One region of the Kocuria flava genome, then DNA from elsewhere that is predicted to be linked to it. Evidence: predicted binding sites of a transcription regulator. Region 1 holds the regulator's gene; the other holds the start of a gene.
What was found. The regulator HrcA, encoded in region 1, represses chaperone genes, less so after heat shock. The targets are predictions, from matches to a motif close to TTNGCACTCGNNNNNNNCGAGTGCNAA.

Region 1 (3,276 bases):
GGCGGGAGAAGAACCCGCCGGAGCCGGCCGGGGAGTTCAGCGTGGTGCCGGTGGACTGCTCCTCGCCGCGCAGCCGGGCGAGCTGCTCGAGGAGCTCGCGCTGCTCGTCGTCGAGCCCGGAGGGGGTCTCGACCTCGAGGTGGACGTGCAGGTCGCCGCGGCCCCCGCCGCGCAGGCGGGTGGCGCCGAGGTCGTGGAGGGTGACGGTGTGCCCCGTCTGCGTGCCGGGCTCCACCGCGAGCTCGCGCTCGCCGTCGAAGGTCTCCAGCGTCAGCGTCGTCCCCAGCGCGGCGGAGGTCATGGGCAGGCGCACGCGGGCGTGCAGGTCGTCGCCCTGCCGCTCGAAGGTGGGGTCGGGGTCGACCTTGAGCTCGACGTAGAGGTCGCCGTTGGGGCCCCCGGCGGTGCCGGCCTCGCCCTGGCCCGAGAGCCGGATCCGGTTGCCGGTGGAGACCCCGGCCGGGATCTTGACGGTCAACGGGCGGCGGTCGCGCACGCGGCCCTCGCCGTAGCACTCGTGGCAGGGGTGCTTGATGACGGTGCCGAAGCCCTGGCAGGTGGCGCACGGGGCGGCGGTGACGACGGTGCCGAGGATGGACTGGACCTGGCGCTGGACCTGCCCGGAGCCGTGGCAGACCTCGCAGGTCTCGGGCTGGGTGCCCTCCTGGCAGCACGTGCCGTTGCACGTGGGGCACACCACCGCCGTGTCGACCGTGATCTTCTTCTCGGTGCCGAAGACGGCGTCGCGCAGGGACACGCGCACGTTGATCAGCGCGTCCTGTCCCTGGCGGGTGCGGGAGGCCGGGCCGCGGCGGCCCGCCCCGGCGCCGCCGGCGCCCTGGAAGAAGGTGTCGAAGATGTCCTGGAAGCCGAAGCCGGTGCCGGGGAAGCCCCCGCCGAAGCCGGTGTCGGTGCCGTTCTCGTTGCCGGTGGCGTCGTAGACGCGCCGCTTCTCGGGGTCGGAGAGGACGTCGTGGGCGTGGGAGACGCGCTTGAACTCCTCGGCGGCCTCGGTGCCGGGGTTCACGTCCGGGTGCAGCCGGCGGGCCTTCTTCCGGTAGGCCTTCTTGATCTCCTCCGGGCTGGCGTCGCGGGACACGCCCAGGGTTTCGTAGTGATCGCTCACCGTGGTCCGTTCTGTCGGGTCGGTCGGGATGCTGGTCGGGTGCTGCGCGGGGGACGGCGGGGGCCGGGGCCCGCGAGGGTCAGCCCCCGAGGATACGGGAGAGGTAGCGGGCCACCGCACGCACGGCGGCCATGGTGGACGGGTAGTCCATGCGCATGGGCCCCACCACGCCCACCTTGGACTGGGCCTGCGGGCCGTAGCCGGTGGCCACCACGGCGGCCTCGGCCAGCGGGTCCACGGCGCTGGGGGCGCCGATGCGCACCGCGACGCCGCGGGCGTCCTGCTCCATCTCGGAGAGCAGCCGGAGCATGACCACCTGCTCCTCGAGGGCTTCCAGGACCGGCCCGATGCTCAGGTTGAAGTCCCCGGTGGCGCGGGCGAGGTTCGCGGTCCCGGCCATGGCCATGCGGTGCTCGGTCGAGCCGGCGGCGAGCGCGGAGACGGTCTCGGCGACGGCGGCGAGGGCGGGGGGTGCGGTGGCGGCGGCGAGCTCGAGGGCGTCGTGGACCTCGGTGAGGGTGCGGCCGGTGGTGGCGGCGAGGACGCGGGCGCGCAGTTCGAGGAGGGTGTCCTCGTCGAGGGGTGCGGGGACGGGGGCGACGCGCTGGACGACGCGGCCGTTGGTGGGGATGAGGACGACGAGGACCTGGCCGGCGCCGAGGTCGACGAGCTCGACGTGGCGGACGGTGACGCCGGAGGCGTGGGGGTACTGGACGACGGCGACCTGGTGGGTGAGCTGGGCGAGCAGGCGCACGGTGCGCTCCATGACGTCGTCGATGTCGGCGGCGTCGTCGAGGAGGCTCTGGATGGCGCGGCGTTCGGGGCCGGAGAGGGGCTTGACGGCGGCGATGCGGTTGACGAAGGTGCGGTAGCCCTTGTCGGTGGGGATGCGCCCGGAGCTGGTGTGGGGGGCGGCGATGAGGCCCTCCTCCTCGAGGGCGGCCATGTCGTTGCGGACGGTGGCGGAGGAGACGCCGAGGCGGTGGCGCTCGACGAGGGCCTTGGAGCCGACGGGTTCGCGGTAGCGGACGTAGTCCTCGACGATGGCCTGCAGGACCTGCAGGCGTCTGGGCTGGTTCACGTCGCGCTCCTTCCCCGGTCCCGGTCCGGCGCCCGTCGGTGGCGGTGGGTGGTCCCGGCGCGGGGCCGGGTCTGGCACTCGGGCGCTCACAGTGCCAGTTTCCCCAGTGTAGCCCCCGGGCGGGGGGCGGGGGCACGGGGTGTGGCCTGGTACGCTTCCGGCCGGTCCGCGGCCCCGTTGCCCGTGCGCGGGCCGGGAAGGGATGGACGGATGAGCACCTACGGATGGGGGCCGCGCTCCCTCGACGACGACGCCCTCGCGCGGCGGCGGCCGGTCTCGGCGGAGGTGCCGGTGGAGCCGGGGCTGCTGCTGGAGGACGTGGGCACGGGGTGGGTCGGTGCCGTGGTGTCCCTGGAGACCATCGGGGGGATGCGGGTGATGGGGCTGGAGGACCGCCGGGGGCGGGTGAAGGCGTTCCCGCTGGGTCCGGGGTTCCTGCTGGAGGGCGAGCCCGTCGTCGTCGTGGAGCCGCGCCGGGCGGCGGGGCCGCGGCGGCCGGCGCGCACCCGGTCGGGGTCGGTGGCGGTGGAGGGCCTGCGGGCCTCGACGGCGAAGGCCTCGCGGGTGTGGGTGGAGGGCTACCACGACGCGGAGCTGGTGGCGAAGGTGTGGGGCCACGACCTGGCGGTGGAGGGGATCGTGGTGGAGCCGCTGCACGGGGTGGACGACCTGCCGGCGGCGGTGCTGGAGTTCGGGCCGGGTCCGGGGCGGCGGCTCGGGGTGCTGGTGGACCACCTGGTGGCGGGGTCGAAGGAGTCGCGGATCGCGGCGGAGACGATGCGGGTGCCGGGGGCGGCGGGCAACGTGCTGGTGCTGGGCCACCCGTACGTGGACATCTGGCAGGCGGTGCGGCCGCGGGTGCTGGGCTTCGAGGCGTGGCCGGAGGTGCCGCGGGGCACGGACTGGAAGACGGGCACGGCGGCGGCGCTGGGGTGGCCGCACCGGGAGCCCGGGGACCTGGGGCGGGTGTGGCAGCACATCCTCTCGCGGGTGGAGACCTACGCGGACCTGGAGCCGGCGCTGCTGGGGCGGGTGGAGGAGCTCATCGACTTCCTGACGGCCCCGGGGG
Region 2 (3,276 bases), 1.0 Mb from region 1:
GGCCGGGCGCCCCCTCGCGAGAAGGGGGTGCCCGGCCCGTGCCGGTGGCGCCTCAGGCGCCCGACGGGGATCCGTCGATCACATCATGCCGCCCATGCCGCCCATGGCGTCCTCGCCGCCGGCACCGGCGCCCGCGGGCTCCGGCTTGTCGGCGACGACGGCCTCGGTGGTCAGGAACAGCCCGGCGATGGACGCCGCGTTCTGCAGGGCTGAACGGGTGACCTTGACCGGGTCGGCGACGCCGGCGGCCATGAGGTCCTCGTACTCGCCCGTGGCGGCGTTGAGGCCGTGGCCCTGGGCCAGCCCGCGGACCTTGTCGACCACGACGCCGGCCTCGAGGCCCGCGTTGAGGGCGATCTGCTTCAGCGGGGCGTCGATGGCGACCTTGACGATGTTGGCGCCGGTGGCCTCGTCGCCGGTGAGCTGCAGCTTCTCGAAGGCCTTCTGGCCGGCCTGGATCAGGGCCACGCCGCCGCCGGCGACGATGCCCTCCTCGACGGCCGCCTTCGCGTTGCGCACGGCGTCCTCGATGCGGTGCTTGCGCTCCTTGAGCTCGACCTCGGTCGCGGCACCGGCCTTGAGCACGGCCACGCCGCCGGCCAGCTTGGCCAGGCGCTCCTGCAGCTTCTCGCGGTCGTAGTCCGAGTCGGAGTTGGCGATCTCGGCGCGGATCTGGGCCACGCGGCCCTCGATCTCCTCGGCGGTGCCGGCGCCGTCGACGATGGTGGTCTCGTCCTTGGTCACGACGACCTTGCGGGCCTGGCCGAGCAGGTCGAGGGTGGCGGTCTCGAGGGAGAGGCCGACCTCCTCGGTGATGACCTGGCCGCCGGTGAGGATCGCGATGTCGGCCAGCTGGGCCTTGCGGCGGTCGCCGAAGCCCGGGGCCTTGACGGCCACGGACTTGATGGAGCCGCGCATCTTGTTGAGCACCAGCAGGGCCAGGGCCTCGCCCTCGACGTCCTCGGCGATGATCAGCAGCGGCTTGCCGGCCTGCATGACCTTCTCCAGGACGGGGACCAGGTCCTTGACGGCGGAGATCTTGGAGTTCACGACGAGGACGTAGGGGTCCTCGAGGACGGCCTCCTGGCGGTCCGCGTCGGTGACGAAGTAGCCGGAGAGGTAGCCCTTGTCGAAGCGCATGCCCTCGGTCAGCTCGAGCTCCAGCCCGAAGGTGTTGGACTCCTCGACCGTGATCACGCCCTCCTTGCCGACCTTCTCCATCGCCTGGGCGATGAGGCGGCCGATCTCGGCGTCGCCGGCGGAGATGGACGCGGTGGCGGCGATCTGGTCCTCGGTCTCGACCTCCTTGGCGGAGGTGAGCAGCTCCTCGGTGACGGCCTCGACGGCCTTCTCGATCCCGCGCTTGAGGCTCAGGGGGTCGGCGCCCGCGGCGACGTTGCGCAGGCCCTCCTTGACGAGCGCCTGGGCCAGGACGGTCGCGGTGGTGGTGCCGTCACCGGCGACGTCGTCGGTCTTCTTGGCGACCTCCTTGACGAGCTCGGCGCCGATCTTCTCGTAGGGGTCCTCGAGCTCGATCTCCTTGGCGATGGACACGCCGTCGTTGGTGATCGTCGGGGCGCCCCAGGCCTTCTCGAGCACGACGTTGCGGCCGCGCGGGCCGAGGGTGACCTTGACGGCGTCGGCGAGGGTGTTCAGGCCGCGCTCGAGACCGCGGCGGGCCTCTTCGTCGAAAGCAATCATCTTTGCCATGGAACTTCGTCCCTCCTGGACGGTAGACAAACGGTCGGCCTCCACGGTGCCCGCGACGGACGGCGCGTGCGGCACCGGTCTCTTCCCGGGGCCGCACGCCACCTCACCGTGGTGGCTGAGTTCCCACTCGCGCGCCCGTGACGCCGGGTCCGGCCCGGGGACCGGGTCCGCTGGCAGTCCACGCGACTGAGTGCTAATCGCAATCTTGGCACTCGTCCGGGGAGAGTGCAAACCCCATTGAGCCCTCCGGGCTCAGGTGTCGCCCGGGGAGGGCGACGACGCCGCGCCGGCCCCGCCCGGCCCCTGCCACTCCTCCCGGAGGACGCCGAAGAAGAGCCGGTCGTGGAACTGCCCGGCGACCTTGCGGGCGCGGCGGAAGCGGGCCTCCTCGGTGAGGCCGAGCTTGCGCGCGACCCGGCACATGCCCTCGTTGCCGGTCCACGTCTCGAGGTCGAGCCGGTGGGAGTCCGAGCGGGCGAAGAGGTGGTCGATCCACAGCCGCAGGGCCTCGGTGCCCCAGCCGCCGCGCCAGTGCTCCGGGGAGTAGATCGTGATCCCCAGCGAGCGCAGCGGCAGCAGGTGGGTGCCGGTGCCGGGGTCCTCCGTGGGCTTCTCGGTCCAGTACCAGGAGACCTGCCCGATGAACCGGTCGTCGCGGGCGTCGGCCACGACCATGGTCTCGCGCGGGTCCGGCCAGTCGGCCTGTTCGACGTGCCCGCGCAGCACCGTCAGCCAGCGCTGCGCGGACTCGGCGGTGAAGTTGGGGTAGAAGGGCCCGTCGGTGCGCTGCCACGCGTGCTCGCCGCCGTCCTCCGGGGGCACGATCCAGGCCTCGTAGGCGGCCAGGTCCGCCTCGGTCCAGTCCCGCAGGCGCACTCTCTCGCCGTCGATTCGCACAGGTCGGTCCTCTCGTGGGGCGGGTGGGGCGGCTGCCGCGGCCCGGGGTCAGGGCGCGGCGGGGCCGGTGGCGGCGGGACGGGGCACGCCGGGCCCGGCGGCGCCGAGTCCGGGCCCGGCCGCCCACGCGCCGACCCCGAGGGTCAGGGCCCCGGCGAGCACGATCGCGGTGAGCTCCCCGGCCCCGACCCGGGCGGCGGCCGGCTCCGCGCGGTGCGCGCCCTGGCGCGGACCGCCCTCGGGGACGTCGTCGAACTCGTCGCGGGCGGGCACGCTCATCCGGCGTCCCCCCGCTGCCGGCGCAGCCGCGTCACGAGCATGGGGTCGTGGGCGAGCGCGGCCCGGCTGTCGAGCAGCACGTTGAGCCGCTGGTAGTAGCGGGTGGGCGAGAGGTTCAGCCGGCGCCGGATCTCCATCTCCTTGGCGCCCTGGTACTTCCACTGCAGGTTCTCCAGGGCGAGGATCTGCCGGTCGAGCTCGTCCAGGCCCTCCGCCCCGCCGGCGCCCTGCTCCTCGTCCGGGCGCCCGTCCGCGGCGGGGTGCTCCTCCGCGCCGGGAGGCTCCTCCGGGCCGGCGTGCTCGTGCGGGTCCGGGGCCTCCCCCGGACCCGCGGGCCCTGGCCGCTGCCCGCTCACCGCTGCTCGGACCGGGGGCGGACCGAGACCGTGG

Region 2: the regulator HrcA is predicted to act here: its motif matches at 1,916-1,942, upstream of groL (chaperonin GroEL).

What each region holds. Positions count from the first base shown of each region.
Region 1 is NZ_CP013254.1:2,466,337-2,469,612, forward strand. It holds gene dnaJ (molecular chaperone DnaJ) at 1-1,126, opposite strand, end outside; gene hrcA (heat-inducible transcriptional repressor HrcA) at 1,206-2,207, opposite strand; gene AS188_RS11025 (DUF3097 family protein) at 2,418-3,276, shown strand, end outside.
Region 2 is NZ_CP013254.1:1,457,963-1,461,238, reverse strand. It holds gene groL (chaperonin GroEL) at 79-1,710, opposite strand; gene AS188_RS06580 (GNAT family N-acetyltransferase) at 1,963-2,607, opposite strand; gene AS188_RS06575 (hypothetical protein) at 2,656-2,886, opposite strand; gene AS188_RS17770 (DUF3263 domain-containing protein) at 2,883-3,242, opposite strand; gene AS188_RS06565 (SDR family oxidoreductase) at 3,239-3,276, opposite strand, start outside.